One region of the Cupriavidus sp. SK-3 genome, then DNA from elsewhere that is predicted to be linked to it. Evidence: riboswitches for the same ligand, from Rfam matches in the RefSeq annotation. Region 1 holds a riboswitch; the other holds the start of a gene.
The links. A riboswitch is a leader RNA that binds a small molecule or an ion and turns the genes downstream of it on or off. The one in region 1 is predicted to bind glycine.

Region 1 (14,456 bases):
GCGGCGGTTTGCAGCGGAGTTCGCGGCAGGTTTGTGTCTAATCGGGGGGAATCGGGCTCGACCGGGCAGCGCCCGCCGCCAGGGATTCACTCTACCAGCCCGGCGTTGCGCCCTGATAGGCGCGTTGTGGCCGCTTTGTATCACGCGCGATACAAAGCCCGCCGCCCGGCGGCCCGCTTTGTACGGCATTGCTTCGGCGCGCTGACCAAGCGCTCAAGCAAACGGAGGCCTGCCTTTTTAAGATGGCATGTCGCCAACCCGCCGCTTTGCACCCGGCAGGCCCGCACCGGCGGCCCGGCGCCCCGCTATGCTTGAGCCATCCGCATGGTGTCGGCAGCCCGGGCCTCTCCCCGCAAGACTTCCACGGAGATTCCCATGACCCAGCCACAAGCCTTGTTACCCCGCTTGTTACCCTCGATCCGCGCCCTGGTATCGCTTGCCGCGCTGTGCGCGGCGTGCGCGCTGGCCTTGCCCGCCCATGCGCTGCAGACCGGCGCGCCGGCCACGGCCGGGCCTGGCCTGCCAGGCTCGCCCGACTCGCTGCGTGACGCGCTGGCACTCACGCCGGCGCAGACTGCCCTCTGGCAAGCCGCCCGCGCCGCCGCCCGCGAGGCGCATGCGCATGCACTGGAACTGCGGGCGCGCTTTATCCGCGAGGAGGGCCAGTCCGATGCCACCGGCACGGCCAATGCGCCGGAGCCGTCGCTGCGCGCCCGGGCGGAGCGCGAAGACCACCTGCACGACGCGCTCGACAAGGACCGCCGCGCCGTGCGCGACCGCTGGATCGCCTTTGACGAAAGCCTGGATGCCGGCCAGCGCAAACGCCTGCGCGCCATGCCGGAAGCGGGCCGCTGGCCGGGGCCGGGCGGGATGCCTGGCCCCTTCGCCGACGGTGCGATGCCGCCGCATGGGCCCGCGCCCATGCCCTGCGCCTTCGGCGCGGACGGCCCGGGCAACGTACCCGGTGCTGCGGGACCTCACCGACAAGGAGCACACGATGCGCAGTAAGCATGACTCCCCCGGCAGTCGGCGCCGCTTTCTCGGCGGTGTGCTGGGCGGCTCGCTCGGCGCGGGCTTGATCGGGCTGGCGGGCGATGCCGCCGCGCAGTCCGCGCCGACCGCCTGCCTGCTTACGCCGGCACTGACCGAGGGCCCTTTCTATATTGACGAGGCGCTGATGCGCAGCGATATCCGCGATGGCCGGCCCGGCCAGTTGCTTCGACTGCGACTGGTCGTGGTGGATTCCGACCGCGGCTGCGCGCCGGTGGCCGGCGCGCTGGCCAGCATCTGGCACTGCGATGCCGGCGGCAGCTATAGCGGCTATGACCAGGCCGGCATGCCGCCGCCGCCCGGGGCGCGGGGAGGCCGCATACCACCGTCCGCGGGTGGCGCCGGGCCAGGGCGGGAAGAAGGCGGCATGCACGCCGCGCCCACCAGTGCCGCTCGCTTCCTGCGGGGCGTGCAACCTACCGGAGCCGATGGCAGCGCGCAGTTCCTGACGATCTACCCCGGCTGGTACGCGCCGCGCGCGGTGCATATCCATCTGAAAATTCATGTCGGCAAGGAGGAGGTGCTGACCTCCCAGATGTTCTTTGACGAGGCGCTGAACCGCGAAGTGCTTCTCGGCCACCCCGCTTATCGCGCTCGCGGCGCCTCGCCGTACCGGAACAGCCAGGACCCGATTGCCGGCGCGCATCCCGGCCTGGTGCGGGTGCGCCGCCTGCAGGATGCGGCCGGCACGCTGGAGGGCGAGTTCACGATCGGTATCGCGCGAACCTGAGGCAGCCCCCGGTCCTGCCCATCAAAAAAACGCCCCCGGACACTAAAGTACGGAGGCGCGTAACAGGGAAGAAGTCGGGCATCACGGCCCGGCCACCCCGCTCCGAAGGGACGAAGCGGTGCGGCGCCCGGACCAGAACGACAGCCCAGGCACGATCAATGGTAATGAGGCATCAGGCCGGGGTCTTGTCCCGCTTGTAGGGCAATGTATCGGCTGTGTAGGTTCGGGCTTTATACGTCCGGCGCTGGCTACGCCGCGGTCTTGCCGGGCGTGCCCAGCAACGCCTTGAGTCCGGCCAGGCGGTCTTTCGGACTCATGGCCGGGGTCTCGTCCTTGATCTCGGGCGCTTCCTCCAGCTTCATCTCGCCGATAAACCGCGAGGGCTGGCACGAGTAGGTGTCGCGCGCGCGCTTGCGCTTCTTGCACCAGCTGATATGCAGGCTGCGCTGGGCGCGGGTGATGCCCACATACATCAGGCGGCGCTCTTCCTCGATTTTCTCGTCGGTCATGTCCTCGTCTTCGCGGCAGTGCGGCAGGATGCCCTCTTCCACGCCGACCAGGAACACGTGCGGATACTCCAGTCCCTTGGAGGCGTGCAGCGTGGACAGGCGCACGGCGTCGGGATCTTCCTCGCGGCCTTCAAGCATGCTCATCAGCGCCACCGTCTGCGTCAGCTCCAGCAGGTTCTTGCCTTCGTCGCCAAAGCCGTCGGCGGTGTCGAAGCCAGTGGCTTCGCCTTCACCCGTGGCCTCGGGCTTGGTGCCCTTGCGCTTGAGCCAGTCGAGGAATTCCAGCGTGTTGGTCCAGCGCGACTGCGCCTGGCGTTCGTCGAACATGTCGTAGAGGTAGGCTTCGTAGTGGATGCCTTCCATCAGGTCGTCCAGCACTTCGGTAGCGGGATCGCTGGCCGCGCGCCCGGCCAGCCGCACCATCGCCTCGCAGAACACGCGCAGCGGCTCCAGCTGGCGCGGCTGCAGCTTGCCCTCGATGCCGCCCATCATGGCCGCCTCGAACAGCGAGACCTTGGCCTGCCCGGCGAAGGTGCCCAGCACTTCCAGCGTGGTGTTGCCCACGCCACGTTTGGGCGTGGTGATGGCGCGGATGAAGGCGGGATCGTCATCCGGGTTGGCGATCAGGCGCAGGTAGGCGCAAATGTCCTTGATCTCGGCCTTGTCGAAGAAGCTCTGCCCGCCCGACAGCACATAGGGAATGCGCTCGCGGCGCAGGATCTGCTCGAACAGGCGTGCCTGGTGGTTGCCGCGGTACAGGATGGCGTAGTCGCGGAACTGCGCGCGCCGCTCGAACTTGTGCGCCGACAGGCGGAACACCACGGATTCCGCCTCGTGCTCCTCATCGTTCATCGGGTTGATGGCGATGGGGTCGCCCATGCCGTGCTCGCTCCACAACTTCTTGTCGAACAGCTTGGGATTGTTGGAGATGACCGCGTTGGCCGCTTCCAGGATGCGCACTGTGGAGCGGTAGTTCTGCTCCAGCTTGACCACCTTGAGGTCGGGAAAATCGGTCTGCAGCAGCTTCAGGTTGTCCAGCGTGGCGCCGCGCCAGCCATAGATGGCCTGGTCGTCGTCGCCCACCGCCGTAAAGGCCGGGGCGCGCAGGTGCGAGCCGCCGGCGAGTTGCTTGAGCAACTGGTACTGGCAGGCGTTGGTGTCCTGGTATTCGTCCACCAGGAAGTAGCGCAGCCGGTTCTGCCAGCGCATGCGCACCTCTTCGTTGCGCGCGAACAGCTCGGCCGGCAGGCGGATCAGGTCGTCGAAATCCACTGCCTGGTAGGCATGCAGCGTGGCCACGTAGTTGCGGTAGATCAGCGCCGCCTGGTGATCGTCGGGGTTTTCGGCCTGGGCGATGGCCGTCTCGGGATCGACCATGCCGTTCTTCCACAGCGAGATGGTGCTCTGCACGCTGCGGATCAGCTTCTTGTCGGTGCTGGCGAGCTGCTCCTGCACCATGCCGAAGCAATCGTCCGAATCCATGATGGAGAAGCGCGGCTTCAGGCCTACGTGCTCCGCCTCGGCGCGCAGGATCTGCACGCCCAGCGAGTGGAAGGTGCTGACGGTGATCTGCTTGATCGGAATGCGCTTGCCCTCGCGCGTGGTCTTGCCTTCCATCAGCTTGGCGATACGCTCCTGCATCTCCTTGGCGGCCTTGTTGGTAAAGGTCACCGCGGCGATGTGCTTGGGCTGGAAGCCCTTGTCCTCGATCAGGTGGGCGATCTTCTGCGTGATCACCCGGGTCTTGCCCGAACCGGCGCCGGCCAGGACCAGGCAGGGGCCATCGAGGTAGCGAACGGCTTCGGATTGGGCAGGATTAAGTCCGTGGGTCATGCGAGGGCTGGTGGTGAGGCTGGGTGGCGGGATGGCCGGCAAGGGCGGGCGCGAGGCTCCGCGCGGCACATGGGCAGTACATGGGCAGCACATGCGCGGCCACGAGTGAAGCCTGCGGCACAGGAAAAGCCATCGGAGCCGCAGATGTTAACATGCCCGCAGGCCGCCCCGCCCTCCGGGCCAGCCCGGCAATCGCCCGCGTTGACAAGCCCCCGAGGCTGGCTGTAGAGTCGCGCCATCCGACCGGGAGAGCGCGCAGATCTTGCGCCGCCGAAGGGGTATCACCCGAAAACTCTCAGGCACCATGGACTGGTCGGATCGGCTTGCAACATGCACACGATGCACGCCGTACTCTGGAGAGCGGCACCCGCCATTGCTGAATCAATGGTGAGCGTGCCCACCGAAGGGGCGCGCAAGGCCTGGGTCCTGGTTTAGCCGGGGCCGCCTTGTAATCTCTCAGGTATCGAGGACAGAGGGGTCATCCGCCGCAGCGGATTTGGCAGCGCTATTGCGCGCCGAATCCTGCGGCGGATGGCCCTTTTTTCGTTTTCGAACCGAGATTAGCCTTCCCCCGAGGATTCCATGACGCTCCAGGCCACGCCCCTCAACGCTATCCACCGCGCCATCGGCGCCCGCATGGTCGACTTCGGCGGCTGGGACATGCCGGTCAACTACGGCTCCCAGATCGAGGAACACCACGCCGTGCGCACGGACGCCGGCATGTTCGACGTCTCCCACATGTGCGTGGTCGATCTCAATGGCGAGCATGTGCGTGCCTTCCTGCGCGGCCTGCTGGCCAACAATGTGGACAAGCTGCAAACGCCGGGCAAGGCGCTGTACGCCTGCATGCTCGACGAAAAGGGCGGCGTCATCGACGACCTGATCGTCTACTTCTTCGCCGAGGATCACTTCCGCCTGGTGGTGAACGCCGGCACCGCCAACGCCGATATCAAATGGATCGCCGCACGCAACGCGGCCACCAATAGCGGCGTGAGCATCACGCCGCGCCGCCACGACAACGCGCCCGACGGCGTGGCCCCGCTGGCCATCGTCGCTGTGCAGGGCCCGAACGCCCGCGCCAAGGTGTGGAGCGCCTTTCCCTCGACGCAACCCAGCGAAGCCCTGAAGCCGTTCAACGCCGTGGTGGTGCAGGATCCCGCGCTCGGCGAAGTCATGGTGGCGCGCACCGGTTATACCGGCGAAGACGGTTTCGAACTGGTGGTGCCGGCAGAGAACGTGGCCGGCCTGTGGGAAAAGCTGATCGCCGCCGGCGTGCGCCCGGCCGGCCTGGGCGCGCGCGACACGCTGCGCCTGGAAGCCGGCATGAACCTGTACGGCCAGGACATGGATATCCATACCTCGCCGCTCAACGCGGGCCTGGCCTGGACCGTGGACCTGCAAAGCGAACGCGATTTCACCGGCAAGGCGGCGCTGGTCGCCGGCGGCCAGACCCAGCAGTTCGTCGGGCTGATCCTGCGCGAAAAAGGCGGCGTGCTGCGCGCCCACCAGAAGGTGATCACCCCCGCCGGCGACGGCGAGATCACCAGCGGCACCTTCAGCCCCTCGCTGTCCCAATCCATCGCTTTTGCCCGCCTGCCGCGCGACGTTGCCATCGGCGCCGAGGTTCAGGTCGAGATCCGCGACCGCAAACTCGCCGCGACTGTGGTTAAACTGCCGTTTGTGCGTAATGGCAAGGCACTCGTGAGCTGAACGCTCGCACCCGGTCACAGCGCGCCAGCCGGCGGTTACCCATCGATCATCGTGTATCGGAACCTCCGCCCGGCTGGCGCTGAATAACAAATTGAATCTGGAGCAATCCCATGAATTTCCCCGCCGACCTGAAATACACCGAGTCCCATGAATGGGTGCGCGTCGAAGCCGACGGCACGCTGACCATCGGCATCACCGACCACGCGCAGGACGCGCTGGGCGACATCGTCTTCCTGGAACTGCCGGAAGTGGGCAAGTCCGTCGGTGCCGGCGATGCGCTGGCCGTGGTGGAATCGGTCAAGGCCGCGTCCGACATCTACGCCCCGGTGGCCGGCGAAGTGATCGCCGTCAACGATGCCGCCGCCGCCGCGCCCGAGAGCGTCAATGCCGACGCCTTCGACGCCTGGCTGTTCAAGCTCAAGCCGGCCAACAGCGACGACGTGAACGGCCTGATGTCGGCCGACGCCTACAAGGCCAACGTCGGCGCCTGATGCCAGATCGTCATTCCCGCGCCACGGGAATGACGGACAAAGACTGCCGCGACGCGCACCGGGCCGACCACCCGCCGCACCGCTCCCACGAGATTCTTGCCATGAACGCTCCCCTGCCCATGACTGCCGCCCAAGTTGCCCGGCCCACGCTGGCCGAACTGGAGGCGCGCGACGCCTTCGCCTCCCGCCATATCGGCCCCGACGCCGCCGAGCAACAACACATGCTCAAGGTGCTAGGCTATGACAGCCGCGCCGCGCTGATCGACGCCGTCATCCCCGCCGCCATCCGCCGCCGCGACGGCATGCCGCTGGGCGAGTTCACCGAGCCGCTGACCGAGGAAGCGGCGCTGGCCAGGCTGCGCGGGCTGGCGAACAAGAACAAGGTACTCAAGAGCTTTATCGGCCAGGGTTACTACAACACCCTGACGCCGGGCGTGATCCTGCGCAATATCTTCGAGAACCCGGCCTGGTACACCGCCTACACGCCCTACCAGCCCGAGATCTCGCAAGGCCGCCTGGAAGCCATGCTGAACTTCCAGCAGATGGTGACCGACCTGACCGGGCTGGACATCGCCAACGCGTCCATGCTGGACGAAGGCACCGCGGCCGCCGAGGCCATGACGCTGCTGCAGCGCGTCAACAAGCACGCTTCCAATACCTTCTACGTGGCCGACGACGTGCTGCCGCAAACGCTGGAAGTGGTACGCACCCGCGCCCTGCCGCTGGGCATCGAGGTCAAGGTCGGCCCCGCTTCGGAAGCCGCCGGCGCCCATGCCTTCGGCGTGCTGCTGCAGTACCCCGGCGTCAATGGCGAGGTCGCCGACTACCGCGCCATCGCCGATGCCGTGCACGCCGCCGGCGGCCTGGTGGTGGCTGCCGCCGACCTGCTGGCGCTGACCCTGATCGCCGCGCCCGGCGAATGGGGCGCCGACGTGGCGGTGGGCAACTCGCAGCGCTTTGGCGTGCCGCTGGGTTTCGGCGGCCCGCACGCCGGCTATATGGCGGTCAAGGATGCCTTCAAGCGCTCCATGCCCGGCCGCCTGGTTGGCGTGACGATCGACGCGCAAGGCAACAAGGCCTATCGCCTGGCCCTGCAGACGCGCGAGCAGCATATCCGCCGCGAGAAGGCCACCTCGAACATCTGCACGGCGCAGGTCCTGCTGGCCGTGATGGCCTCGATGTACGCCGTGTACCACGGCCCGCAAGGCCTCAAGCGCATCGCGCAGCGCGTGCACCGCCTGACCGCCACGCTGGCCGGCGGCCTGCAGCAGCTCGGCTATGCGCGCACCAACGCCGCCTATTTCGACACGCTGACCCTGGAAACCGGCTTCAACACCGAAGCCCTGCACGCATCGGCAACCGCCCGCGGCATCAACCTGCGCCACGCCGGCGCCGCCCGCATCGGCATCTCGCTGGACGAAACCACCTCGCGTGAAGACGTGGTCACCCTGCTGGAAATCTTCGCCCACGGCAAGCCGGTGCCCGATTTCGACGCGCTGGAAGCCGCCGCGCAGGACGCCTACCCGGCCGGCCTGGCGCGCCAGAGCGCCTACCTGACCCATCCGGTGTTCAACACGCATCACGCCGAGCACGAGATGCTGCGCTACCTGCGCATGCTGGCCGACAAGGACCTGGCGCTGGACCGCACCATGATCCCGCTGGGCTCGTGCACCATGAAGCTCAACGCCACCAGCGAGATGATCCCGGTGACGTGGCCCGAGTTCAGCAAGGTGCACCCGTTCGCGCCGCTGGACCAGACGGTCGGCTACCGCGAGATGATCGACCAGCTTGAAGCCATGCTGTGCGCCGCGACCGGCTACGCCGCGGTGAGCCTGCAGCCCAACGCCGGCTCGCAAGGGGAATACGCCGGCCTGCTGATCATCCACGCCTATCACGCCAGCCGTGGCGAAAGCCATCGCGACATCTGCCTGATCCCCTCCTCCGCCCACGGCACCAACCCGGCCTCAGCGCAGATGGCCGGCATGAAGGTGGTGGTGGTGGCCTGTGACGAGAACGGCAACGTCGACCTGGAAGACCTGGCCAAGAAGGCCGAGCAGCACAGCAAGAACCTCGCCGCCATCATGATCACCTACCCGTCCACGCATGGCGTGTTCGAGCAGGGCGTGCAGCAGATCTGCGACATCGTGCACAAGCACGGCGGCCAGGTCTACGTGGACGGCGCCAATATGAACGCCATGGTCGGCACCGCCGCGCCGGGCCAGTTCGGCGGCGACGTGTCCCACCTGAACCTGCACAAGACCTTCTGCATCCCCCACGGCGGCGGCGGCCCGGGCGTTGGCCCGGTGGCGGTCGGCGCGCACCTGGCGGACTTCCTGCCCAACCAGGACAGCGTGGGCTATCGCCGCGACGACCAGGGCATCGGCGGTGTTTCCGCCGCGCCGTTCGGCTCGGCCAGCATCCTGCCGATCTCGTGGATGTACATCGCCATGATGGGCTCGGCCGGCCTGACCGCCGCCACCGAGAACGCCATCCTGGCCGCCAACTACGTGGCCCGCCGCCTGTCCCCGCACTTCCCCGTGCTCTACACCGGCCAGCACGGCCTGGTGGCGCACGAGTGCATCCTGGACCTGCGCCCGCTGCAGAAGACCACCGGCATCTCCAACGAGGACGTGGCCAAGCGCCTGATGGACTACGGCTTCCACGCCCCGACCATGAGCTTCCCGGTGCCGGGCACGCTGATGATCGAGCCGACCGAAAGCGAGGCCCTGCACGAGCTGGACCGCTTTATCGACGCCATGATCGCCATCCGCGCCGAGATCGGCCGCGTGGAAGACGGCAGCTTCGACCGCGAGGACAACCCGCTGAAGAACGCGCCGCACACCGCCGCCGTGATCACCGCCGATGCGTGGGAGCACAAGTACACGCGCCAGGAAGCCGCCTACCCGGTGGCCGCGCTGCGCACGCAGAAGTACTGGCCGCCGGTCGGCCGTGCCGACAACGTGTACGGCGACCGCAACCTGTTCTGCGCGTGCGTGCCGATGAGCGAGTACGCTGAGGAGTAAGCTGGTGGATGCCGGGGTTGCGGCCGTCGCGGCAACCCCGGCGCTTCGCCAGCGCGCTATGCTCGGTGTGGATGCGCGGCCACCCGGCCGTGCCCGGCAAACGGAGCACGCATGTGGAATCTCAGCGCCCCATGGTGGGAATTCGTCCTGCGCGGACTGATCGTCTACGGCAGCCTGCTGGTGTTACTGCGGCTTTCCGGCAAGCGTCAGATCGGCCAGCTCACGCCGTTTGACCTGGTGCTGCTGCTGGTCCTGTCCAACGCGGTGCAGAACGCCATGAACGCGGGAGACAATTCGGTCACCGCCGGCCTGATCCTGGCCGTGACGCTGATCGCGGCCAATCTCGGGCTGGCCTGGTTGAGCTGGCGCAGCCGGCGCTTCGAGAATGTGGTCGAAGGGCGCCCCGAGATACTGATCCACGAAGGCAAGGTGTTTCCCGACGTGATGAAACGCGCCTTCATCACGCGCGACGACCTGCACAAGGCGCTGCGCCATGCCGGCTGCGAGCGCGTGAGCGATGTGCATTTCGCCATCCTCGAAAACGACGGCACCATCAGCGTGATGGCGAAGAAAGACGCCCCACCCACCCCCCAGGACGCTGCCACCTCGCTGTGGCGCGCCCCCGATAACGACATCGGCAACTCGTCGGTCTGAGACCGGCGCGTAGCCAACCAGGAGCCTTGCCGTGGCTGTCAGCGTTTTCGACCTGTTCAAGGTGGGCATCGGCCCCTCCAGTTCCCACACCGTGGGCCCGATGCGCGCGGCCCTGATGTTTGCCCAGGGCCTGGCGCGCGACGGCCTGCTGCCGCAAGTGGCCAGCGTACGCATCGAGCTGTACGGCTCGCTCGGCGCCACCGGGCGCGGCCACGGCACCGACAAGGGTGTGATCCTCGGCCTGCAGGGCGAGGCGCCGGACACCATCGACCCCGACACCATCGAGCTGCGCCTGGCCGCGCTGCGCGCCAGCCGCACGCTATCGCTGCTGGGCACGCACCCCGTGCCCTTTGTCGAGAAGGAACACATCGTCTTCTATCGCCGCGAGGCGATGGCCGAGCATCCCAACGGCATGAAATTCCATGCCTTCAATGCCGGCGGCGAGCCCATCCGCGAGGGGCGCTACCTGTCGGTGGGCGGCGGCTTCGTCATCACCGCCGGCGCGGCCAACACGCAGATCCTGGAAGCCGACCAGCAACTGCCGTACCCCTTCCGCAGCGGGCGCGCCATGCTGGAAATGGCGGCCGCCAGCAAGAAGAGCATCGCGCGGATGATGATGGAGAACGAGTGCGTGTGGCGCAGCGAGGCCGAGGTCAATGCCGGCCTGCTGCAGATCTGGGCCGTGATGCAGGCCTGCGTGGCACGCGGCTGCCGTACCGACGGCGAGCTGCCGGGACCGTTCAAGGTCAAGCGCCGCGCCCCCGAACTGTTCCGCAACCTCACCGAGCACGCCGAGCGCGCGCTGGCCGATCCGCTCTCGGTCATGGACTGGGTCAACCTGTACGCGATCGCGGTCAATGAGGAAAACGCAGCCGGCGGCCGTGTGGTCACCGCGCCAACCAACGGTGCGGCCGGCATCATCCCGGCCGTGCTGCATTACTACGACCGCTTCGTGCCTGGCGCCAACCCGCAGGGCGTGATCGACTTCCTGCTTACCGCCGGCGCCATCGGCATGCTCTACAAGCTCAATGCCTCGATCTCGGGTGCCGAGGTGGGCTGCCAGGGCGAAGTCGGCGTGGCCTGCTCGATGGCCGCCGGCGCGCTCGCCACAGTGATGGGCGGCACGCCCGAGCAGGTCGAGAACGCGGCCGAGATCGGCATGGAACACAACCTTGGCCTGACCTGCGACCCGGTTGGCGGGCTGGTGCAGATTCCCTGCATCGAACGCAATGCCATGGCGTCGGTGAAAGCCGTCAACGCCGCGCGCATGGCGTTGCGCGGCGATGGCATGCATTACGTGTCGCTGGATTCGGTCATCAAGACCATGCGCGAGACCGGTGCCGACATGAAGACCAAATACAAGGAAACGGCGCGCGGCGGGCTGGCGGTGAATATCGTGGAGTGCTGAGGCCGCTTCCCGTTCCTTCTTCCACTGCCACGCTTTCTGCTACGCTTGCCGGGCATCCACCCACTTCACCCACTTGGAGTCCGGCATGGTCAAAATCAGTTTTCTCTACCCGCACAGCAAGGGCGGCAAGTTCGACATGGACTACTACCTGCAGCGGCACATGCCGCGCGCCATCGAACTGTTCGGCGCGCAACCCGGCTACCGGGGCGCGGCAGTGGAGCGCGGGCTGGGCGGCGGCGCGCCGGGCTCGGATCCGGCCTACACGGTGATGTGCCATTTCCTGTTCGAGTCGGTGCAGGACTTCGTTGCCGCCGCCAAGGCCGCCGGCAACGAGCTGCAGCTCGATATCCCCAACTACACCGATGCGGTGCCGGTGGTGCAGATCAGCGAAGTGGTGTCCGTCGCTTGACCCGATTGCCGCCCCAGCCGCAGCAGCCCACCCGACTTACCCACAACCGTTTCGTCCACCCCAGGCCCGGCCTGCCCGGCAGATGGCTGGCCCGGCTGGTGTCCTCGCCGCGCCTGCTGGCGGCACGCCGCGCGGTGCTGTCGCGCCTGCCCTTCATGGTGCTGCAAAGCGAGGTCGAGCAGGTGGTCTACCTGAACTGGCTGGTGGACGCCACGGCGGCCGCCCGGTACGCGCCGCCGGGCGTGCGCCTGTGGCAACGCGACGGCAAGACCTTGTTCACCGTGCTGACCTACGCGCACCGGCACTTCGGCCCGGCCGCGGCGGGACCGCTGCGGCGCCTGTATCCATCGCCGCTGCAAAGCAACTGGCGCTTCTACGTCGACCAGCTGCCCGGCGGCGCGCGCGCCGGGCGCGTGGTGCTGTTCGTCAAGAACACGCTGGACAGCGCCATCTATGCACTCGGCAGCCGGTTCTTCAGCGACGCCCTGCCATCGCACCTGGCGGCGCGCTTCGTGCACCGGCGCGAAGACCGCGCGATCCGCACCGAGATCGTGCCCGGCGCGGGCAGTGCGCCCGCGCTGCGCAGCACGGTACGGCCCGCCGCCACGCGCACGCTGCCCGCCAGCTTCGCTGGCTGCTTCGACTCCTGGGAATCCGCGGTCGCCTTCCTGTGCCTGCAGGACAGTGCGATTTCGCACGTAGAGGATGCCGGCCGCATCGCCCACGCCGGCATCGACCTGCCGATCGATCTCGCCGCCGTGCAGCCGCTGGAAGCGGTCATTGGCGAGTGCAATCTGCCGATGCTGCGCGAACTCGGCGTGCCGCCCGGCGAGTGCGCGCAGCCGTTCTGTTTCCTGGTGCCGGCGGTGCCATTCCGCGTGCTGTGGGAGCGGCTGCTGTGAGGCCATGAAGCCACGCGCGGATAGCCATGAATTCGTGCGGTAGCGCTATCATGTCCGTTCCCACTCAGGCGGTGCAGCCATGCAGACCTTCCATCAGCTCTTCGACGAAACCTCCTCCACCTTTACCTACCTGCTGATCGACGCCGCCACACGGGAGGCGCTGCTGATCGATCCGGTGGATCACCAGCTAGACCGCGACCTGGCGCTGCTGCAGGCCAGCGGCGCCACGCTGGCGTGGGTGGTCGAGACCCATGCCCACGCCGACCACATCACCTCCGCGGGCCATGTTGCGCTGCAAACCGGCGCGCACACCGCCGCGCCCTCGGGCTGCGATATCCAGCCCGCGCAGAAGCAGCTGATCGACGGCGACACGCTGCAGTTCGGCACGCAGACGCTGCGCGCCATCCACACGCCGGGCCACACTGCCGGCAGCATGAGCTACCTGTGGGAAGAGCCCACCCCCGCCGGCGTGGTGCGCCGCATCTTCACCGGCGACGCGCTGCTGATCGACGGCTGCGGCCGCACCGATTTCCAGTCCGGCGACGCCGGCACGCTATACGACAGCCTCACGCAAAAACTCTTCGCCCTGCCCGACGACACCGTGGTCTATCCCGCCCACGACTACAAGGGCCGCACCGAATCCACCATCGGCCAGGAACGCGCGCATAACAGCCGCGTGGCCGGCCGCACGCGTACCCAGTTCATCGAGATGATGGCGCAGCTGAACCTGCCGAAGCCCAAGCTGATCGACGTGGCCGTGCCGGCTAACCAGCGGCTTGGTTTGCGCGATGGGGAACAGGTCCCGCACGGGGCATAGGCGGGCGCCGCCGCAGGCGCGTTGGCCACGGCAAGATAATGCAGACAGGAGAGACAGGACATGGCCCAGTACACCGCAGAAATCCTATGGCTGCGTGGAGAACAGGATTTCCTCGGCAACCGCTACAGCCGGAAACACACGCTGCGATTCGATGGCGGCATCGAGGTGCCGGGTTCGTCGTCGCCGCATGTCGTGCCGCTGCCCATGTCGGAGGCCGCGGCGATCGATCCTGAAGAGGCCTTCGTCTCCTCGCTGTCCAGCTGCCACATGCTGTGGTTCCTGTCCATCGCCGCCAAGCACAAGTTCTGCGTGGACCGCTACTTCGATGCGGCGGTCGGGACCATGGCGAAGAACGCGGACGGCAGGATGGCCATCACGGTGGTCACGCTCAGGCCGGAAGTCACCTTTTCCGGGGAGCGGCAGCCGAGCCGCGATGAAATCGCCCACCTGCATCACACGGCGCACGAGGCGTGCTTCATTGCCAACTCGGTCAAGTCAGAGGTGCGCTGCGAGCCGGTGTACGGGGGCGCGCAGGCCTGATATCACGGCGCCAGCGCAGGAACGGCGCGCGACAGAGGCAATGCGATGCGACCGCCACGCCAGGTGGCAGCGGTTGAGGATCGGCGTCGGCTTCCGGCCTCGCGGTGCGGACCGGGCTAGTCCCAGATGCAGCGGACCGCCGCCGCGGCGATCACCGGCACAGACAGGACCAGCGGAATCGCGAAGTAAGGCACCTCGAAATTCACGACATGCTCATAGATGAGCCAGCCGATGCCGATGGCTAGCGTGACCAGTCCGACAATCGCAGCGAGAACGTTCACGGCCCGGTCCGAAGGACGTCCGCGCGTCCGTTCTGCTTTGGTGGAAAGCGCTTTCATCGTAGCTCCGAAAGTTGTCGTCACGGGCATCTGATGCGTTAA
Region 2 (14,456 bases), on a different contig from region 1:
GTTTCCGCCACCGGGCGCCATGGAGCGACGCTTCCGCGTCACCACAAGGGGTGCCTGGGTATTGCCGTCGGACGTCACGCGTGGCGTGCGCGGACCAACCCCCGGCATGCGCGGCCCGCTGCCTGGCGCACGCGCGCCGCCACCACCACCGCCGCCGCCGGGCGGCCGCGTGCCGGTGTCCAGCTGGATGGTCGATATGGCTCGCTTGTAGATGGTCTGCATGCCGCCAGGCGTGCTCAGCATCACCACGAAGGCGTCGAATGACTCGATCGAGCCGACGAGCCGGATGCCGCTGACCAGGTACACCTGCACACGCTTGCGCTCTTTGCGCGTTGTGTTCAGGAAGGAGTTTTGCGGGTTGGTATCGTCGAGCTGCATGTGAATTCAAAAATGGGGCAGGCGAAGCGCTGCGGGAAACTTGGGCTACTGCGGCGTTGCCTGGCCGGCGCCGGCGCACCACATCGGTGCTTGCACGCACATGCGCCATGTGCCGCGCACGCCGGAATGGCGCCGCGCCATCCTGGCCTGCATTAGCCATTCTAGCGCAAGCCGATCAGTCCCCCTGAAACCGATACGCTGCCCGCGCGGCGGCAGGGGCAAATCCGTATTGCGAATCGTTACCTGTTTGTCTATGCTTCGCTGTCACATATGACTAAGCGGAGGCTTTCCATGCAGCGTATTTGCCTGTTCCTGCTCGCTGGCGTGTTCTCAACGGGAGCAATCGCTGGTGCCAAGTGCGCCGCCCATCCCAAGGCCGAATGGATGAAGGAAGCCGACGCCAGGGCCAGGATCGAAGCGCAGGGCTACACCATCAAGAAGTTCAAGGTGGACGGAAACTGCTACGAGATCTACGGCACGACGAAGGAAGGCAAGAAGGCCGAGATCTACTATGACACCAAGACCCTCGATGTCGTGAAATCGGAAATCGAGAAGTAACGGCAGTCTCGGACGGGCACGCCATGATGACCGGCGCTGCGTCGATTCGCGTTTGGGATATTGCCGTGCGCCTGACGCACTGGAGCGTGGCTGCGCTTGTGCTGCGGGACTTGGTCGAGGACTCCGGCGGCCCGTCACACCGCGCCGTCGGCTATGTTGCCGCCGGACTGGTGCTGTTCCGGATCCTGTGGGGTTTCATCGGCAGCGAGCCTGCCAGGTTTTCCGCGTGGCTGCCCACGCCCTCCCGCCTCCTGGCCTACCTCAAGGCACTGATTGCACACCGCCCGCCCCGGTATCTGAGCCACACGCCGCTCGGCGCGATGATGATGATCACCATGTGGGCCATCATCATCGCGCTCGCCGTGACGGGCTGGATGTCGAGGCTGGACGCCTTCTGGGGCGAGGATGGACCGAAGGACGTGCATGAGTTGCTGGCGGACGCCCTGATGGTGCTGATCGTCATACACCTCATTGCCGCCGTCGCGATGAGCATGGCTCACAAGGAGAATCTCATCGCCGCCATGCTGACCGGAAACAAGCGGCGCGATGGCGGCACTTGAAGGTGCCGCGGCAGCATGCGAGCATTGTCCCGATACGGGTCTCCCGCCAGCCATTGCGATTCGGCTTAGCCAGCACCAATGCGCGGCTTCCAGGAGAGCGGCAATTCTGCCAGCCTCCTGTCTGCGCGCGCCGACAACGCATATATCACACAGTGATACAAATTGGAGTTTCCTCGGGCTTGTCACGAGAACGTTCAAGCTGGTAGCATCCCGCAACTAGTTGCTTCGTATCAGCAGTGGGTGCTGACACGCGGCATCAACAAAGTGCCAGAGCTGCCCGGCAGCCTCATCGAGCACTGACCGGAGACTGTTTCATGCTTACCCACGTCTATCTCCGTTCGGCGTCCCAAGTCGACATCGAGCCGATGACTTCGTTGCTGGCAAGATGCGGCCTCGCCACGGAGGACGTAACGGAGATTCTCGACAGCTTTCAGATTGCGCTTTGCGACGGTCGTATCGTTGGCTGTGCTGCAGCGGAGCGCCGTGGACACTCAATTATCATCCGGTCCGTGGCAGTGGAGTCCGGCTATCGAGATAGGGGTGTCGCGAGCCGCCTCGTAGAAAAGCTTCTCGTGCGCGCCCGCGGCACTGAACTCCGACATGCTTTTCTCTTGTCCGCATCGGCTCCCGCCTATTTCGCGCGCTGGGGTTTCTGCCACATCCCTTTCGATAAAGCGCCGTCAGAAGTCCAGGCCTCACGGGAGTTCCGCAATGCTGCACAAAGCTCAGCGCTATGCATGCACTGTGAGCTCAAGTAGGCATGCGAAGCGCGCCTGACGCGTGAACGCCCTTGCCTCGCTTAATGGCCCTGTAAGCGCTTGCCGCCAGAAGAAATCCAGTGCACGTTCGTGCACAAAAAGACCCACGTCACCGGAAACTGGTGACACGGTGGCAGCAGGACTCTATCGCCAGCCCATGCAGAATGAATAATTCTTAATCTGAGAATTAAACAGATTTTTCCAGCTTATCTCTTGGCCATTGTGACCCTCACCACCCATGGCATGGCAGGTGGTCGGCAAGTCGCCATGACACAGCGTTAAGGTTAACCCGCGCCCCACTGATATCCGTCTTTCTCGGCACTCACCTGACTCCAAATTGTCATCTAGGTCCAGTTAAATACGCGAGCGGTTATTTGCAGCGCCATCGGCGAGTTCACCGCCGCTACCGGCCAGCAAGACTCTGGCATGTTTGCCAAAACAAAAAATGAACGCCCGTTCGCGAGATACCGCCAAGCGAAACGAGGCATAGCAATATTTCAAGGTCAATATGCATCAAGCTCTCGCTTCTCCCATGGCCACGAACGACGCGTCGCTACCCGGCGCTGGCAGTGGGAGAAGGACTCGCTGGACCGTCTCGGCCGGCATCAAGGCCCTGCGCCAGGAAGCGGCAAGCCTGCGAGCAACTGCTCAGGCAAGGATGACCCTGGCCGGCACTTGTGTTGCGCTCTGTGAACCTGGCGACTTGCTCCAGCGGGCCGCGATTCTCGACAGGGGCGCTGACGTTCTGGCGCTGACCGACTGGAGCTGAGTCAGTTCGCTTTCTTTGTCGTCGCCCGGGCAGTAAGCGATGGTGCCGCGAGGCCATACCACGCGCTCATCTGCATACCCTTGATGCCGCGTTCGGTGAAGGTCGCGGCCTCGGGGAACAATCGAAGACGCCTCTCCGCAGCGACCGCGATAGCGCGGACTTTTCCACCTCGGATGTATGGGACGGCCCCGGTGTCGAACATATATGAGAGCTGTCCGGCCATGACATCAGAGATGGCTGGGCCACTACCTTTGTAGGGCACGTGGATGACGTCGATGCCGGCAATGGACTTGAACAGTTCACCTGCCAAGTGAGCCGATGCTCCAATGCCGCCCGAACCATAGGAGAGCTTTCCTGGTTTTGCTTTGGCAGCATTGACGATGTCTTTCGGCGACTTGAATGGCGATACCGCAGGCACAAGCAGAATGCTGGGGATGGCAGCCACGGACGCGACCGTGGTGAAATCCTTGATGGGTTCGAAGCCCGTCCTCTTACATAGGTGGGCACTCGCCGCGTTGGTCGAGCTAGTTGCCAGGTACAACGTGTATCCGCAGGTCACGCTGCGACCCGACGTGGACCTTTCCGCTTCATTGTGCAAACGTTAAAGAATCGGCGACGCCAGAAGGCGATGCTGCAAACGCTGCTACATCGGTGGGGCGGGCCCGACGCCCACTACCTCGCCCTTGCAGTCTCCCGGCCACGCGTGCTATGGTGCGGCTTCCAGGAGAACGAGGCGCCCCCCGCCATAGCAGGTCGGGCGCTTCTACCGAAGGCGTACCCCTGAAACGCTCAGGTGCAGAAGACTGGAAACCGATAAAACTGGAGAGCGCCGGACCGGACCACCAAGCGTGGCGCGGCATGCGGCCGCCGAAGGGGCAAGCCGGCACCCGTGGTGGGTGCGGCGAATCTCTCAGGCAAAAGGACAGTGGGGGCAGACAGGCCAGATTGCCTGTCTGCCCCTTTTTGCTGTCCGGAGCCTGAAGAATGAAAGTCATCGTGATGGGAGCCGGCGTGATCGGCGTCGCTTCTGCGTGGTACCTGGCCAAGGCCGGGCATGAAGTGGTGGTGCTGGAGCGCAACGCGGGCGCCGCCCGGGAAACCAGTTTTGGCAACGGCGGCCAGATCTCGGTCAGCCATGCCGAGCCGTGGGCCAACCCGGCCGCTCCGCTGAAGATGCTGCGCTGGCTGGGCCGGGAGGATGCGCCCCTGCTGTTCCGCCTGCGCGCCGACCCGGCGCAATGGTCGTGGGGCCTGAAGTTCCTGCGCGAGTGCACGGCTAAGCGCTCCACCCACAATATGATCCAGTTGCTCAACCTAGGCACATACAGCCGCGCCAGCCTGCAGGCCCTGCGCGAGGAAACCGGCATCGAGTACGACCACCTGACGCGCGGCATCCTGCATTTCTACACCAGCCAGAAGGAGTTCGACGCGGCCATCGAGCCGGCGCGCATCATGCGCGAACTGGGCTGCGAGCGCCGCGTGATCGGGCCGGACGAAGTCGTACGCCTGGAACCGGCGCTGTCCAATATCGCGCCGCGCCTGGCTGGCGCCACCTATACCAGCGAGGACGAATCCGGCGACGTGCACCGCTTCACCACCGAGCTGGCGGCCAAGTGCGAGGCGCTTGGTGTGCGTTTCCGCTACGGCGTGCGTGTGCAGCGCCTGCACGCCGATGGCGGCAGGATGCGCGGCGTGGAGATCGCCGATGAAACCGGCGGCTACCAGATCGAAAGCGCCGATGCCTATGTGCTTGCGCTGGGCAGCTTCAGCCCGATGCTGGCGCGCCCGCTGGGGGTGAAGCTGGATATCTATCCGGCCAAGGGCTACTCGGTGACGCTGCCGGTACTCGACCCCGCGCGCGCGCCCAGCGTGAGCCTGACCGATGACGAGTACAAGCTGGTGTTCTCGCGCTTTGGCGACCGCCTGCGCGTGGCAGGCACCGCCGAGCTCAACGGCTATGCGATGGACCTGAACCCGGTGCGCTGCGACGCCATCGTCAAACGGACGCTGGACGTGTTCCCAGGCATGAGCCGTCCCGAGCTGGCGCGCTTCTGGACGGGCCTGCGCCCCGCCACGCCGGGCAACGTGCCGTATATCGGTGCCAGCGGGATCGACGGCCTCTACCTCAACACCGGCCACGGCACGCTGGGCTGGACGCACGGCTGCGGCTCGGGCCGCGCCATTGCCGACATCATCAGCGGTTATGTGCCGGAAGTGGACTTTGCCTTCAGTGGCGAGCTGCCGGCGCACAAGGGTCCACGCGCGCTTGCCATGGCGGCAAACCCCGCCAGCGCAACGGCCCACTGAGCGCGAACTGCGGCGCGCATTACCGCGCCCTGCGCCCGGCCATCTGCGCCGGGCGCTTTGCCTTTACCATGTGCGTCCACGACTCCGCAGGCTCCCCATGAAGCTTAACCAGTTGCGCGCCCTGGCCGCCATCGCCGACACCGGCAGCATCCAGGAAGCCTCGCGCCTCCTTCACCTGACGCAGCCCGCGCTGAGCAAGGCCATCAAGGAACTGGAGAGCAGCGTCGGCGCCACCTTGTTCGTGCGTTCCAGCAAGGGCGTGCGGCTCACCCCCCATGGCCAGCGGCTGGTCACGCATGCCCGGCTGATCAGCGAGAACGTGCGGCGCGCGCGGGAGGACCTGGAAGACATGATGGGCAGCGTGGTCAGCGAGATCACGGTTGGCGTCACGCCGGTCACGGCGGTGATGCGGCCGATGGCGGCCTGCCTGAGTACCTTCCGGCGCGAGTTTCCCAACGCCCGCCTGCGCGTGCAGGAGATGCGGCCGACGCAGTTGCTGGAGCACCTGCGCGAGGGCACCATGGACTTTGCGGTGACGTCCCAACTGCTGCCGGCGGACCGCGGATTGGATTGCACCCAGGCCTGCCGCCTGCCGACCATCATTGCCGCGCGGCGCGGGCATCCGCTGCGCGCGGCCCGGTCGGTGCGCGTGCTGCAGCAGGCTGACTGGCTGGTGCTGGACCCGCTCTCCGACACCAGCTCGCCTTTTCATCAATTGTTCGCGGGCAATGACCTGGCGCCTCCCGCGCGGGTAATCGAGTGCACCTCCATGGGGCTGGCGCTGGAACTATGCTGGAAGGCGGATACCCTGATCCTGCTTTCCAGCGAATCGCGCGGCAGCAAGTTCGTTACGGACAATATGGACTTCATCGAGGTGGAAGAGCCGGTGCCCGAGCGCACCATCTCCCTGGTCACGCGCGACCGGCACGTACTGACCTGGGCCGCGGCTCGCCTGCACGATGCCATGCTGGAAGCGCTTTCCGGCGACTCCCCGGCACCGGGCGGCGCGGCCGCCCCCTGAACTGGCCTGCGCCTGCGCCGTTGCATGGACGCGCGGCCGCCGACTTACGCGGCACCCCTCCCCCCCCGCTTTGAGCATCGCCCGCCATTCCCGATGGCTGGCGCCCATGCCCGCTTGTTCCCGCCTATTCCCGCCTATTCCCGATCCTCATACCCATGAAAAAAAGCGAAGTGCTTATCCGGCGCCTCGCTCTTACCATGCCAGCACACCAGTAGAGACGGCGCCGCGCGGCAGCCGTCCCGAGCCAATCCCACCCGAGGAGGAAAGCATGACCCACGCGCCTACCGCGCTATCCAGCCCCGCCGGCACGGCATCCACCGCCGCCCCCACCGCGGCCCGCCCGCATTCGCGCCGCGCCATCGTCGCCGCCGCGATCGGAAACGGGCTGGAGATCTACGACTTCACCGTCTACAGCTTCTTCGCCGCCACCATCGGAAAGCTGTTCTTTCCGTCGAGCAGCCCGCTGGCTTCGCTGTTGCTGTCCTTTGCCACGTTTGGCGCCGGTTTTGTGATGCGTCCGCTCGGCGCGGTGCTGATCGGTAGCCTGGCTGACCGGCGCGGGCGCAAGACCGCGCTCACGCTGACCATTGCGCTGATGACCGCGGGCACGGCGCTGATCGCGTTCACGCCGACCCACGCCAGCATCGGCGTGACAGCGACCGTGCTGGTCGTGCTCGGCCGCTTGCTGCAAGGCTTGTCGGCGGGCGGCGAGGTCGGCGCGGCATCGGCCTTGCTGCTGGAGTCGGCAAGCAAGCGCAACCGCTGCTTCCTCGTGAGCTGGCAGGCCGCCACCCAAGGCGGCGCCGCGCTGCTTGGCGCGCTGACCGGCGCCGCGGTATCGGCCCTGCTCAGCCCGGAAGCCATGCATGACTGGGGCTGGCGCCTGCCGTTCCTGCTGGGCCTGCTGATCGCGCCCGTGGGCATGTATATCCGCCGCCATCTGCAGGAAACGCATGAAGGCGGGCAGCACGGCGGCATCGGCGCGGTGTTCCGCGAGCATGGCCGCACGCTGCTGCTGGGCATGCTGCTGATGACCGGCTCCACCTCGTCGATGTACATCATGGTGTTCTACATGCCCACCTACCTGGTGAACACGCTGCACATGCCGCCCGTCACCGCGTTCCTGGCGGCGTGCATGGCCGGCCTCGCCATGCTGGTGGTGGCGCCCTTGTTCGGCCTGCTGGCCGACCGGCTGCCGCGCCGCAAGCCCCTGCTGTTTGCCGGCGGGCTGGCATCGCTGGCCCTGGTGTATCCCAACTTCATGCTGCTTTCGTCGGGGCCGGCCCTGCCGATCACCATGGCGCTGATCGGCGGCGCCGTGGCGCTGATGTCGGTCGGCAGCGGCGCGGGCGCCGCGCTGATGATGGAGGCGCTGCCGCGCCACCATCGCGCCACCGGCATGTCGGTGATGTACAGCCTTGGCGTGACCGTGTTCGGCGGCTTCGCCCCGCTGATCGTCACCTGGCTGATCGCCGCTACCGGCAGCAGCATGGCGCCGGCCTGGTACCTGCTTGCCTCGGCGTGCATCAGCCTGAGCGCGCTGGCGCTGTTCCCCAGCCACCCGGGCCGCGACTGACGCGCGCCAGGATCGTCTTTCCCCCTTTCCCTATTCCGCAGCACTATCCAGGATCGCACTGTCATGACCCAGACCCCAGGCAATGTCCCGTCCGCCCTGAACGAATCCGCCGCGCGCTTCGCCGAACTGCGCCACCGCATCCACGCGCATCCCGAGCTTGGAGCCGACGTGCCGTGCACCGCCGGGATGGCCGCTGCCCTGCTGCGCGAGTGGGGCTATGCCGTGCACACCGTCGGCGGCCACGGGCTGGTGGCGCAATTGAAGGTGGGCAACGGCACGCGCAGCATCGGTATCCGTGCCGACATGGACGCGCTGCCGTTGCAGGAGCGCACCGGCCTGCCCTATGCCAGCCAGGTGGCCGGCCGCATGCACGCCTGCGGCCACGACGGCCACACCGCCACGCTGCTGGCGGCCGCCGAGTACCTGGCCGCCACGCGCAACTTCGACGGCACGCTCAACCTGATCTTCCAGCCGGATGAGGAAGGCATGACCGGCGCGCTCGCCATGATGAACGACGGCCTGTTCGAGCGTTTCCCCTGCGATGCGATCTACGCCTTCCACAATGCGCCCGGCCTGCCGGTGGGCATGGCGGTGGTACAGAGCGGCCCGATGGGTGGCTCGTCGGACCGCGCCACGATCACCTTCCGCGGCAAAGGCGGCCATGGCGCCATGCCCCACCGCGCCGCCGATCCCACGCTGGCGCTGGCCTCTACCGTGGTGGCGCTGCAAAGCATCGTGGCGCGCAATGTGGCGCCGGTCGATGCCGCCGTGATCAGCGTGGGACAGATGGAAGCCGGCAGCACCTACAACATCATCCCGGAGACCGCAACGCTGAAGCTGAGCGTGCGCGCCACCGTGGCAGAGGTGCGAGACCTGCTGGAGACCCGCATCCGCGAGGTGGTGACGCATCAGGCCGCCTCGTGCGGCGTGACGGTAGACATCGCCTATGAGCGCCTGGCGCCCGCGATCTGCAATACCGCGGAAGAAACCGCCATCGCACGGCAGGCCGTGGCCAGCGTGCTGGGCAGCGACAAGGTCATCCAGGTGCCGCCGTCTATGCAGATGGGCAGTGAGGATTTCGCGTGGATGCTGGAGAAGATGCCGGGCTGCTACTTCGCGCTGGGCAATGGCACCGGCGAATGGGTCGGCTGCTCGATTCACAACGACGGCTACGACTTCAACGACCAGTTGATTCCGCTTGGCGCGGCGTGTTGGGTGGCGCTGGCCGAAGGCCATCTGCACGCCTGAGAGTGCGACATGGCCGGCGTGCTGCCTGCAGGTGGGTACGCCGATCCAGGGGGCACTAGCGAAATCGTGAGCGAGAACGACATCATTGCGCTGCAGCTTATGGGCATGCAAGGCGACCCCGCACCAAGGGACACGCCCCAGTACGCACGGATAACAACTCACCGACTCGCTTTGCCAGCAGAGCGAACGTACCTTGATCCCGATGTTCCGCGCCTACTTTGGTTTCACGACATTGTGCAGCATGACATCGGGGCGCGTGCCCCGGAGGGCTATGTGGCATTGCCGCCAACCCGTTGGGATTGGATACGGGCCAAACTCCCATAGCGAACGAAGGCGCGCCATGCTGGAAATATCCACTGGCTTCGCTTCCCGTGGCTCCCAGCTAAACCACCCCCTCCCCCCGTGCGGAGAGAGAAGGTAGTAGCCGTCATTGCAGACGGCGTTGGCGCACCTGACGGCTTCGTCCGAGGCCCTACACGTCGATCGCCGTATCCGACTTGACCTTCTTGCGCAGTTCGAACTTCTGGATCTTGCCCGTCGAGGTCTTGGGCAGCGGCCCGAAGTACACCGCCTTTGGCACCTTGAAGCCCGCCAGCAAGGTGCGGCAGTGCGCGATCAGGTCCTCCGCGGTGGCGCTGGCGCCGTCCTTGAGTTCGACAAACGCGCAGGGCGTCTCGCCCCATTTCGCGTCCGGCTGGGCCACCACCGCGACCGCCAGCACGGCGGGATGGCGGTAGAGCGCGTCCTCCACCTCCACGCTGGAGATGTTCTCGCCGCCGGAGATGATGATGTCCTTGCTGCGATCCTTGATCTTGACGTAGCCGTCCGGCGTGCACACGCCCAGGTCGCCGGTATGGAACCAGCCGCCGGCGAAGGCCTCGCGGGTGGCCTTTTCGTTCTTCAGGTAGCCCTTCATGCAGATATTGCCGCGGAACATGATCTCGCCGATCTCCTCGCCGTCGGCGGCGACCGGTTGCATCGAATCCGGATCCAGCACCGCCACCTCGGCCTGCAGGTGGTAGCGCACGCCCTGCCGTGCCTTCTTGGTGGCGCGCTCCTCCTGGGACAAGCCAGCCCAGTCGTCCTGCTCGGCGCACACCGCGGCCGGGCCGTAGGTCTCGGTCAGGCCATAGACATGGGTCAGCTCGAAGCCCATTTCCTCCATCTGCGCCAGCACCGCGGCCGGCGGCGGCGCGCCCGCCACCATGCCGCGCACCGGGCCGCGCAGCCCTTCGCGCCAGGCCGGCGGGGCGTTGACCAGCGCGGTATGCACGATGGGCGCGGCGCAGTAGTGGGTCACGCCTTCGTCGCGCATCAGGTCGAATACCAGCTTGGGCTCGAACTTGCGCAGGCACACATTGACCCCGGCGCGCGCCGCGATGGTCCACGGGAAGCACCAGCCGTTGCAGTGGAACATCGGCAGCGTCCAGAGGTACACCGCGTGCTTGGGCAGGTCCCACTCAAGGATGTTGGAGATGGCGTTGATGGCCGCGCCACGATGGTGGTAGACCACGCCCTTGGGGTCCCCGGTGGTGCCCGAGGTGTAGTTGAGCGCGATCGCATCCCACTCGTCGGCGGGCATCTGCCAGTCGAATGCGGGATCGCCGGAGGCCAGCAGGCTTTCGTAGTCGGTCTCGCCGAAGGGCTGCGCGTCCTGCGGGCCCAGTGCGTCCACCACGGCGACTACCTTCAGCCCCGGGATCTCGTTGGCGATCTGCCGCGCCAGGTCGGCAAACTCGGTGTCGGCCAGCAGCACCCTGGCCTCGCCATGGCGCAACATGAAGATCAGGTTGGCGGCATCCAGCCGGATATTCAGCGCATTGAGCACCGCCCCGGCCATCGGCACGCCGAAATGCGCCTCCACCATGGCGGGCGTGTTGGGCAGCAAGGCGGCAACGGTATCGCCCTTGCCCACGCCCAGATTCGCCAGCGCGCTGGCCAGACGCCGCGCGCGCGCGTAGGTCTCGCGCCAGTTCTGGCGCACCGGGCCGTGCACGATGGCCAGGCGATCGCCATAGACTTCGGCGGCGCGCACCAGGTAGTCGACCGGTGTCAGGGGAACGTGGTTGGCCGGGTTCTTGCCCAGGCCGGTATCGAAATCGCTTGGCATTGCTGTAGTCTCCGCATGCGCCGGCGGGGCCGGTTCCCTTCCACAGGATGAACCACGCGCTGCCGGTCGCTGTTACTTTTCGCTGTGCAAGGCTATCATCGCACACGACGAAGCTCTGTCGTCCGGATGACAATGCCCGCGCCGGGCCAAGCCGAAATCATGTCCAGCCCGCCATCAGCCACACCCCAAGCGCTCACACCCCCCTCTGCAGCCGCCACACAGCCGCCAGCATCCCCGCAGTGCACCGGCCATGCCGCCCTGCTCTCGGAACATGAATGGTTCGCCGCGCTCGCGCCCGGCCATCAGGCACTGGCGGCGCGGCAACTGGTCGTGCAGGACTTTGCCGCGGGCGCCTTCGTGGCGCATCGCGGCGAGCCTTCGCGCTACTGGATCGGGGTGGAGCGTGGCCTGATCAAGCTCGCGGTCTACACGCAGGACGGGCGCGGCTGCACCTTCTCGGGCGTGCCGGCGGGCGGCTGGTGCGGAGAAGGCAGCGTGATCAAGCGCGAAGCACGGAGATACGATGTGATCGCCATCCGCGACTCGCGCGTGGCGCTGGTGCCGGACACCGTATTCCACACCTTGCTGGCCGAGAGCCTGCCTTTTGCCAGCTTCGTGGTGCGCCAGCTCAACGAACGCATGGGCCAGTTCATCGCCACCGTGCAAAACGAGCGCCTGCTGAGCGTCGATGCGCGCGTGGCGCAAGCGGTGGCCCAGTTGTTCCATCCCGCGCTGTATCCGCGTACCAGCGAGGTGCTGGAGCTATCCCAGGAGGAGATTGGCCTGCTGACCGGACTTTCCCGCCAGCGGGTCAACCAGGCACTGCGGCGGTTGGCGTCGGAGGGCATGGTGGACCTGTCGTACCAGAGCATCCGGGTGACGGATCTTGAGCGCCTGCGTCACTTTGGCTTGTCCGAACTGTAGCCAATGTCGCCAACGAGGCCGATGAATCCTTCCTTTGCCATCCCGGAAGCCACTGGCCTTGCGAACCCGTACAATGCGAGTTCGGCTTCGCGCCCCGCGCGTGGCCTGCCAGCCGGACCCTCCTGAACTTCGCATGGCCCTCGTCAGCAGAACCGATCTGCGCCTGTCCCGCTTGCGCTTTCCCTTCGCGGTGCGCGTCGACGCCCTGCGAGGCAGCGCGCGGCTGCGCGACGCCAACGCGCGGCGCGAGGTGTGGCCGGGGAATCCGTTCGTGGTCCCTGCCTTCTCATATTTCGATTGCGATTTGCTGCCGGCACCCGGGCGCAGCGCGGTGATCGCGCTGCGCGCGGTGCCGGACGACGCCTGCCCGCGCATGACGCTGGCCGCCACGCCGGGCGGCACATACCCCAGCCAGAAATACTGGTCGCGCGCCCTCGCCCGCGAGATGTTCGAACACCCCCGGCTGGCCTGGAATGCAGCACTGGTGGCCGAGCGCTGGCAGGCCACGCCGCGCCTGGTACGCGCACGCCTGTTCGCGGAAGGCGAATCGCTGCGCACCCTGCTGCGCGAGCAGCGGGTAGCGCATACGATCTACCTGCTCGCGATGGACAAGGACGCACCCCCCGAGTGGCTGGCCAGGCAAGTGGGACTGGCGGGCGTTGCTGCGTTAAGGGCCGCCTGCGCCAACACGCTAGGCCCCTCCGCCCTGAGCTTGCTGGCGGACAGAAACAGCCAGGCTGCCCCTGCCGGACTGCGTCCGGCATTCACGCTGGCGGCCTGAAGGACCGCGTCCGGTTTCACCTCATTGCGGCCTTCACGTCGCTTGTAAAAAACCTGCGGCGTTTGTAAAAAGCACTGGCTTGCCTGCGGTCCATAGTGCCCGGCATGTGCGGGGCCGTGAACATCGTGCCCTTGCCCGACTGGTGGCGGCAAAAGAACAGCAAGGCCCGGGAGACGCGCAAACCGTTGCCAGCCGGTCCGTTGCGAGGCGCACGCGATCTTGGGTGCCTGGCAAGTGGCATGGATACCCGCAGCGTGGCACGCGCCTTGCACCCCTCCATTAACGCGGCATTCCGCCGCGCCATGGAGAGCACAATGGGACAGCAACAGCAACCCGGCCAAGGCCAGCAAGACCAAAGCAAGCAACAGCAGCAATCCGGTCAACAAGGCGGCCAGTCCGGCAGCCAGGACCAGAAGGGCGGCCAGCAGCAACAGCAGGACCGTGGTCAGGGCCAGCAAGGCGGCCAGCACGACAAGCAAGGACAACAGGGCCAAAAGGCCGACCAGGCTGGGCAGCAAAACCAGCAAGGCCAGAAAAGCGGCCAGCAAGGCCAGCGTTAATCACTTACCGGCATGACGAATTGGCTCGCGGCGGTAATCAAGGCCGCCGGCCGGCGCCGCCTCCGCGTGCTTGGCTGGAGGCGGCTTTTTGTTTGAGTCGGATCGAGGAATGGCAGCAGGCTGGCGGGCGACGCCATGGATCATGCTGACGCCTTACCCCAGCGGCGGCTTACCTTGCTGCCGCAAACCAGCGCCGGATGGTCCTTGTCAGGCGGCTTCCCGGGTAACGGCCCTCGCACCGTTTTCCTCGCTGGCCTTGCGCGCCTCCAGCAAATCCAGCGCCACGTCGACGATCATGTCTTCCTGCCCGCCCACCATGCGCCGGCGCCCGAGCTCGACCAGCACGTCGACCGTCTTCAGGCCATATCTGCTCGCCGCGGCCTCGCTGTGGCGCAGGAAACTGGAATACACGCCGGCATAGCCCAGCGCCAGCGTTTCGCGATCGACCCGCACCGGCCGGTCCTGCAGCGGACGCACGATGTCGTCGGCGGCATCCATCAGCTTGTAGAGGTCGCAGCCGTGGTTCCATCCCATGCGCTCCGCTGCCGCGACAAAGACCTCCAGCGGCGCATTGCCGGCGCCGGCTCCCATGCCGGCAAGGCTGGCGTCGATGCGGTCGCAGCCCTCCTCCACCGCCACGATGCTGTTGGCCACGCCCAGGCTCAGGTTGTGGTGGGCGTGCATGCCGGTCCGGGTTTCCGGCTTCAGCACGTCCTTGAAGGCGCGGAAGCGGTCGCGGACATCGTTCATGGTCAGCGCGCCGCCCGAGTCCACCACGTAGCAGCAGGTGGCGCCGTAGCTCTCCATCAGCTTTGCCTGCGCCGCGAGGTGCTGGGGCGTGGTCATGTGGCTCATCATCAGGAAGCCGACCGCCTCCATGCCCAGGTGGCGGGCGTACTCGATATG

Region 2: another riboswitch for glycine. It lies ahead of CF70_RS25895 (D-amino acid dehydrogenase); the one in region 1 lies ahead of gcvT (glycine cleavage system aminomethyltransferase GcvT).

The regions. Positions count from the first base shown of each region.
Region 1 is NZ_JFJV02000264.1:35,559-50,014, reverse strand. Features, by position in the region: gene CF70_RS28270 (hypothetical protein) at 376-1,008, shown strand; gene CF70_RS28265 (protocatechuate 3,4-dioxygenase) at 998-1,780, shown strand; gene CF70_RS28260 (UvrD-helicase domain-containing protein) at 2,029-4,122, opposite strand; glycine riboswitch at 4,357-4,444, shown strand; glycine riboswitch at 4,466-4,605, shown strand; gene gcvT (glycine cleavage system aminomethyltransferase GcvT) at 4,705-5,832, shown strand; gene gcvH (glycine cleavage system protein GcvH) at 5,943-6,323, shown strand; gene gcvP (aminomethyl-transferring glycine dehydrogenase) at 6,425-9,346, shown strand; gene CF70_RS28240 (DUF421 domain-containing protein) at 9,458-10,000, shown strand; gene CF70_RS28235 (L-serine ammonia-lyase) at 10,032-11,408, shown strand; gene CF70_RS28230 (EthD family reductase) at 11,494-11,817, shown strand; gene CF70_RS28225 (DUF2071 domain-containing protein) at 11,814-12,719, shown strand; gene CF70_RS28220 (MBL fold metallo-hydrolase) at 12,799-13,536, shown strand; gene CF70_RS28215 (OsmC family protein) at 13,597-14,076, shown strand; gene CF70_RS28210 (hypothetical protein) at 14,193-14,414, opposite strand.
Region 2 is NZ_JFJV02000246.1:10,508-24,963, forward strand. Features, by position in the region: gene hfq (RNA chaperone Hfq) at 1-378, opposite strand, end outside; gene CF70_RS25875 (PepSY domain-containing protein) at 670-936, shown strand; gene CF70_RS25880 (cytochrome b/b6 domain-containing protein) at 960-1,496, shown strand; gene CF70_RS25885 (GNAT family N-acetyltransferase) at 1,811-2,254, shown strand; gene CF70_RS35300 (Bug family tripartite tricarboxylate transporter substrate binding protein) at 3,025-3,582, opposite strand; glycine riboswitch at 3,833-3,959, shown strand; gene CF70_RS25895 (D-amino acid dehydrogenase) at 4,008-5,330, shown strand; gene CF70_RS25900 (LysR substrate-binding domain-containing protein) at 5,428-6,351, shown strand; gene CF70_RS25905 (MFS transporter) at 6,620-7,927, shown strand; gene CF70_RS25910 (M20 aminoacylase family protein) at 7,991-9,175, shown strand; gene CF70_RS25920 (acyl-CoA synthetase) at 9,648-11,285, opposite strand; gene CF70_RS25925 (Crp/Fnr family transcriptional regulator) at 11,445-12,209, shown strand; gene CF70_RS25930 (hypothetical protein) at 12,343-12,990, shown strand; gene CF70_RS36305 (hypothetical protein) at 13,230-13,550, shown strand; gene dmpG (4-hydroxy-2-oxovalerate aldolase) at 13,758-14,456, opposite strand, start outside.